2 regions of the Parabacteroides sp. AF18-52 genome follow, and region 2 is predicted to be linked to the other one. Evidence: riboswitches for the same ligand, from Rfam matches in the RefSeq annotation. Region 2 holds a riboswitch; the other holds the start of a gene.
The links. Region 2 has a riboswitch for cobalamin ahead of DWX23_RS14305 (porin family protein). Riboswitches for the same ligand answer to the same signal wherever they lie in the genome.
Positions count from the first base shown of each region.

Region 1: it holds a riboswitch for cobalamin, as region 2 does, so the genes downstream of both, DWX23_RS06095 (cysteine-rich CWC family protein) here and DWX23_RS14305 (porin family protein) in region 2, are expected to answer to the same signal.

Region 1 is NZ_QUGR01000002.1:635,899-639,409, reverse strand. Features, by position in the region: gene DWX23_RS06100 (anaerobic ribonucleoside triphosphate reductase) at 1-989, opposite strand, end outside; cobalamin riboswitch at 1,277-1,559, shown strand; gene DWX23_RS06095 (cysteine-rich CWC family protein) at 1,618-1,833, shown strand; gene accC (acetyl-CoA carboxylase biotin carboxylase subunit) at 1,835-3,349, shown strand; gene DWX23_RS06085 (biotin/lipoyl-containing protein) at 3,386-3,511, shown strand, end outside.
Region 2 is NZ_QUGR01000008.1:53,631-57,141, reverse strand. Features, by position in the region: gene priA (primosomal protein N') at 1-796, opposite strand, end outside; gene DWX23_RS14305 (porin family protein) at 866-1,459, opposite strand; cobalamin riboswitch at 1,725-1,992, opposite strand; gene DWX23_RS14300 (right-handed parallel beta-helix repeat-containing protein) at 2,040-3,511, opposite strand, start outside.

The DNA.
Region 1 (3,511 bases), on a different contig from region 2:
CGAATGATGCAACGCCCTTCGGCTGAAGTATCCGTGCCGTAGTTGATAGAGCTGAACACCACCTGGTTGCCACCGCGTGAATGAATGGTGTTCATATTGTGAATGAAAGCTTCCATCGACTGATGGACACGGCTGACAGTTTTATTAATAGCATGCTGTATGATCCGTTTGTCACCGCTCAGGCCATCCAGCGGACGCGTTACATAGTCGTCCAGTTCTTTATTATACAGATGTGAGTAATCCACGCCGTTCAGGTCTTCCAGGTTCTTGATCTCTTCAATAAAGCTGTTACGTACGTAAGGAGCCAGATAGAAGTCGAAAGCGGGGATAGCCTGTCCGCCGTGCATTTCGTTCTGAGCTGTTTCCAGGGAGATGCAGCCCAGGATGCTGGCTGTCTCGATGCGTTTTGCCGGGCGTGATTCGCCATGTCCGGCAGAGAATCCATATTTAAGGATGCGGTCCAGTGGATGCTGAACGCATGTCAGGCTCTTGGTCGGGTAATAATCTTTATCATGAATGTGCAGGTAGTTGTTTGCAACGGCCTCTTTTACCTCTTCACTCAACAGGTAATCGTCGACGAACGGTTTGGTGGTTTCACTGGAGAATTTCATCATCATGCCTGCAGGAGTATCTGCATTCATATTGGCATTTTCGCGCGTGATATCGTTCGATTTAATGTTGATAATCTCCAGGAACATATCGCGTGTTTTAGCTTTACGGGCCACACTGCGCTGGTTACGGTAAGCGATATATTTCTGTGCAACGTCCTTACGGCTACTGTTCATTAGTTCCAGTTCGACTGCATCCTGTATCGCTTCGACTGTCATTTGCGGTTCTCCTTTGAATGAAATATGATCCGTAATCTGGCGGATCAGCTGCAAATCCTCCCCATTTTCTGTATGCAGCATGGCTTTTCGTATCGCTGTTACTATCTTCTCCTCATTAAATCCGACGATACGTCCATCCCGTTTGATAACTGTTTGTATCATGATAAAATTGATAATATATTTATGTTGTTTTTACTCCAACAAAGGTATGCTTAAACTGTATATGGTGTTCTTTTTGGAAAACTTTTAACGAGTTAAATTATGTCAATCTTCTGATTATTAGATATGAAATAGAGAAAAGTGGAAAACTTTTATATTTTTTATGTCGAAAATGTTTTCCAAAAAGGATAGTCAAGTGTGAGCTCTCTTCTAACCATTGCATTATCAGCCTCTTATGTGTCCTAATAAAAAATATGCACAATCTGGAGTAAAATGTGTAATATTTTCTCTACATTTGCCGCCGAATCGGTTCTGTATTATCTGGTCGGGTGATACAGATTAAAAGGGAATCGGGTGTAAATCCCGGACAGTCCCGCTGCTGTGAAGCTCCGTTCAACATTCTGAAAACAACTAATGCCACTGACGATTCAGTTGACTGTGGAAAGTTGACAGTAGACAGTTTTTCTGTCCGTATTTATCTGTCAACTGTCACATGTCAACTATCAACTTTCCGTCGGGAAGGCTTCAGAATGGGAGTCAGTCAGAAGACCTGCCATTCATTAAAGGCTCATGTCCTCGTGGGTTAGGATACGGGTTCGAAAAGATTGTTTATTTCAAAAATTATCAGATTATGGAGAAAGATTGTCCGCGTTGTGGGGTCTCCTTTGTATGCCGGGTAGACGATATCTCTGCCTGTCATTGTGCACCTGTGAAATTGGATGAGCTCCAGCTTGCTTATGTAAAGATGCATTATCCGGGATGCTTATGCAATTCCTGTTTGAATGAGATAAAGAAATATTTCTATGCCTGCGAGGTGAATCCCCGCTATAAACATTTAAAGCATTGATATGATACGGAAAATATTGATCGCAAATCGTGGTGAGATCGCGGTGCGTGTGATGCGCTCCTGCCGGGAGATGGGAATACAGTCTGTGGCTGTATTTTCGGAAGCCGACCGGGCCGCCCGGCACGTGCTTTATGCCGATGAAGCTTGCCTGATAGGCCCTGCGGCCTCCAAAGAGAGTTATCTGGATATTGAAAAAATTATTCAGGCAGCCAAACTTCATAAGGCAGATGCTGTTCACCCCGGTTATGGCTTTCTTTCGGAGAATGCCGCTTTTGCCCGGAGATGTAAGGAAGAAGGGATTATTTTTATCGGTCCGGCTCCTGAAACGATGGAAGCGATGGGAGATAAGATCTCTGCCCGCAAACGTATGATCGAAGCCGGCGTACCGGTAGTTCCCGGAACACAGCAGCCGTTGCAGAGTGCGGAAGAGGCAGTTCGGGTTTGTAAGGAGATCGGTTTTCCTGTGATGCTGAAAGCATCGATGGGCGGCGGTGGAAAAGGGATGCGGCTTATTTATAAAGAGGAAGAGGTGGTGGAAGCCTATAATTCCGCCCGTTCGGAATCTCTTTCTTCTTTTGGAGACGATACTGTTTATCTGGAGAAGTTTGTGGAAGAGCCTCATCATATCGAATTTCAGATTCTGGGCGATAATCACGGGAACGTGATCCATCTCTGCGAACGTGAATGTTCGGTACAACGGCGTAACCAGAAGATCGTAGAAGAAAGCCCGTCACCGTTTATTACGGCTGAATTGCGGAAAGATATGGGAGAGAAAGCTGTTGCTGCGGCAAAGGCCGTTAATTATTCCGGTGCAGGTACCATCGAGTTTCTGGTGGACAAACATCGGAATTTTTATTTCCTGGAAATGAATACCCGCCTGCAGGTGGAGCATCCTATCACGGAAGAAGTATTGGGTGTCGACCTGGTAAAAGAACAGATCCGGGTGGCTAACGATGAGCCGCTCCATATCCGTCAGGAAGAGATAGCCCAGCGTGGCCATGCTATCGAATGCCGTATCTGTGCGGAAGATACCGAAGCCGGATTTATGCCGTCTCCCGGTGTGATCAGGCAACTGACGGAACCGAACGGCATCGGTGTCCGTGTGGACAGTTATGTGTACGAAGGATATGAGATACCGGTTTATTACGACCCGATGATCGGCAAACTGATCGTATGGGCGACTAACCGCCAGTATGCAATCGAACGTATGCGGCGTGTACTGCACGAATACAAGATCACCGGATTGAAAACCAATATCAGCTATCTACGCCGGATCATGGATACGACTGATTTTGTACAGGGGAAATATGATACTTCTTTTATTGCGAAAAATGCGGAACAATTACAGCATCCGGTAAGTGAGAGTGGTACGGAAACCGAGAATGTGGCTATGATCGCTGCCTATATCGATTATCTGATCAACCTGGAGGAAAACAAGTCGGGGTTGGCGTCGGATAACCGTCCTATCAGCCGCTGGCGTGAGTTCGGTCTTCAGAAAGGCGTCTTGCGCATTTAATAATTGGCTCATTAGCATATTAGAAAATTATTCATTATGGAAATACATATAGGAAAAAGAGTGGCGGATGTATCGCTGGTCAGCAAGGAAGGGAATAAGGTGCAGTTGACGATAGACGGTGTCCCTTATGAAGTCGATATTATGATGGCCGAGAACGGTGCC
Region 2 (3,511 bases):
CTTTCTCATAACTCTCCAGGACTCCTCGTTTCAGCAAACCTTCCAATATAGCAGATGAACAGCCACTGTGCTCCATTAATTCTTTTCTTGAAACCTCCTTACTCAGAGCAGGGTTTAAAGCATGACTTAAATCGAGAAAACAAACCAGCAAAAGTTCCTGTTTTTTTGCCCGCTTAAAATCGGCAAAAACCTCCTGTAAACGTTCCTCAGTAGCATATTCCTGCGACAACCGGATAAATGTCTGCATTTTCGGAACAAACCCTCGTTTCATTTCTTCGCTGACTTCAACAGCTCCACGAGCCATCAAAGAAGCCACAACCGGTACAACATTACGCAATCCGGTTCTTTTCTCCAGTTCCGATACAGTTAATTTGAGTACACCTTTGAAGGCATCCAGTACTGCTTGTTCATTGGGGCGCAAAGGACCGTCTGCCTCAAAATCAACATTATAAGTCACAGCCGTTTCACTTTCCAGTTTTAACCCGGAAGGTAAGGCTGCTTTATAAACATCTCCCAGTTTACACAAATAATAAGAGGCTATCCATTTCCAGAAACGAAGTTGCGGCCTGCGCAACACGGGACTTGCATCCAGCAAGGCATAGATCTCTTTTGTTTCAAAATCCGTATTCGGCCTACGTTCATGCACATCCATGACAATCGCTGTGTAATAACGTTTCTTACCGAAATGAACAATGACCCGGCAACCGGGAGTTACGGCAGCCTCCAGGTCCGCAGGAATGCTATAAGTATAGCTATTTTCCAGCGGCAGGGGTAGTATGACATCTGCATATTTCATTTACGATGCCAAAAGTAACAAAAAAGGCCGGACTGTTAAAGCCCGACCCTTCATATCTTATGTCTGTTATCAAAACAAAATGGCAGCAGTAATAGACCATCCGCGGTTCTTGGCATTCAGGTCGAATTTCTCAGAACTATAGTTATCGGTTAGTCCCAAACCGTAATTTACACCGATCTGCAAATGACTGATCAGTTCCGCACCTACACCGAAGTTAAGGCCTGCACTAAAGTTTTTCGCTTTTATCTGATCTCCTAAAACATCCCATATTTTATCCCCTCCCACACGGAAACCGACATACGGACCGGCAGAAAGATAGGCTTTGACAAGAGGAATACCGAATTTCCATTTCAGATTTACCGGTATATCGAGATAATCTGTTTTCATACTTGTTGAAGATGCCGATCCTTCCGCTTTCATATCTACTCCTTTCTGTGAATAAAGGATCGCGGCATCCAACCCTATTCCGACCAGAGGAATCGTTGTTTCGATCATCGGACCGATCTGGAAACCTGTCACGTTATCCGCTTTCAGTATATCGGAATTCAGATGAACGGACGATATGTTTAAACCGCCTTTCACCCCAAACTTCAGCTGGGACTTGGCCGGTACGGCTATGAATACCATCAAAATAATCAAAACTAAACCTGTAACCTTTTTCATATTGCCTGTTGTTAATTAATTACTGTTTGCAAATAAACATACTTTTCCAATAATAAACAAGTATTCCAGCCTTACTGTTCATTCATTAAAAAGAAAAGCATGCACCGGGCACGGAGCTCATCCCGCAAACCGATCCATGCCTCTTTTCCTAATTATTATGGCAAAATAATTAAAAACAAATACACCAAGACAACGACAGGATGAACGGGAGTAAGAATATAGAGGCAGAATTGCCTTTTGTTCTCTTCCGGCCTTTCCTCGAAGCCGTCGAAATAATATGCCTTGCAGGTCTTCTGACTTACTTCCGGATCGGGCGCCTTCCCAACTTTTGTCAGTTGACAGTTGATAGTTGACAATTGACAGTTAAACTGTCCACTGTCCACTGTTATCTGTCAACTCCTTCGTCAGTGGCACGAGTGTTGCCTTATCCGTTATGAAGCTTACAGCAGCGGGACTGTCCGGGATTTTCACCCGATTCCCTTTTAATCCTTTCCTGCGAATACAGGCCAGGAACAATGCATGCCGCAAATATAGAGAGTTTTTTCGGATTATCACAACGAATGCCTATTTTCGTTAGAGACTATTCTATTTTAGCCTGATCGGTGCTTTGTTTCAATCGATCCAACACTTTCTCCCGCAAATATTCGGGAAACTCCTTATGGAATGGAAAGCTGGATAGTAAATCTAATTCTTTTTCAACAGCGGAAGAATCTTCAGGCCTGTCGATAAAATTGCCATAATAAGTGTTACCTTCAAATTTGGTATTAATGCTATTACCTGTCACAAACTTATATTGCAGTTCATCGTTCATGACATAGAAGATATTCCGCTTGAAAACCGTATTCTCCGCCCAGGGACCACCCCAGTTATCCATCACGAGCACTGAACGATCTATATCGGGAGAAGGCTTTTTCATGATAACGATTACGTTATCCTCAATAGCCGTCTGTTTAGCCGGTCCGGAAATATGGATTACCGGAGAGAACCAACCCGGACGAGTCGGATACGGACGCAAACCGTCATTAATACTTACATTGTGGCGGATAATCGTATTTTCTGTACCTATATTATACGGCTCTCCCAAAGAGTTACCTTCATTACAAACCATCACAAAACCTCCGGCATTATCATGGCTGAAATTGTACTGGATAAGCGTATTACGACAATTATAATCCGAATCGAATCCTTGTGCATCCCACTTCGCAAACTGACCACTTACTTCGTTGAACTGGATAATTGTATTATCACAACTCCACGGCCATATCCCGGCTGCGGCATCTTCAATCCTTAACAGATCAGGACTGTCCCTCACCACATTATGTTCGACCAATGCACCGTCACAAGCGATCGGGACAATCCCATCCCCCGGAACTTGTTCGATCAGATTCCCCCGGATAACGACATTCAAACTCGGGAACCATTTATCACGACCTGAATTTCCATTTCCGGTAATGCCATTTCGATGACAACGATAGATATGGCAGTTCTCAATCAGTAAATCGACAAAACGGGTCGGTACTTCTTCTCCACCATTATGCCAGTAAATACCGTTTCCTGCTCCTTCATTCTTAATACAACTACCGTTCACATCATGAACAGTCAGGTTCTTTAAATGGATATGGTGAACATCTCCTTTATCCCAGGCGTAAATAATCACTCCGTTCCTGCCCGGATCCGGTTTTTCTCCTTTGTTTGTTATCTCCAGATTATTAACCTCCCAATATTCAATACCTTCAAGCAACACGGTATGTTGCTTGAGCCCGTTACCATGTAAAACGGGCTTTTTGCCTTCTTCATAACTACTGACAATGACAGGCATTTCTTTACTACCACTACCTTTCGGTTCAAACTGTCCTATGTATTCCGTACCCGATTTGAACAAGATACGGTCACCTGGTTCGAACATCTGTTCATTCAGTTTTTTCAAACTCTTCCAGGCGGTTGAAGGTGAATTTCCTGTGTTGCTATCATCACCCGTCAGACTATCCATATAAAATGTCCGCGAAACAGGACTACAGGCACATAGCAATAAAGCCAAAAGCAAAGTGCATA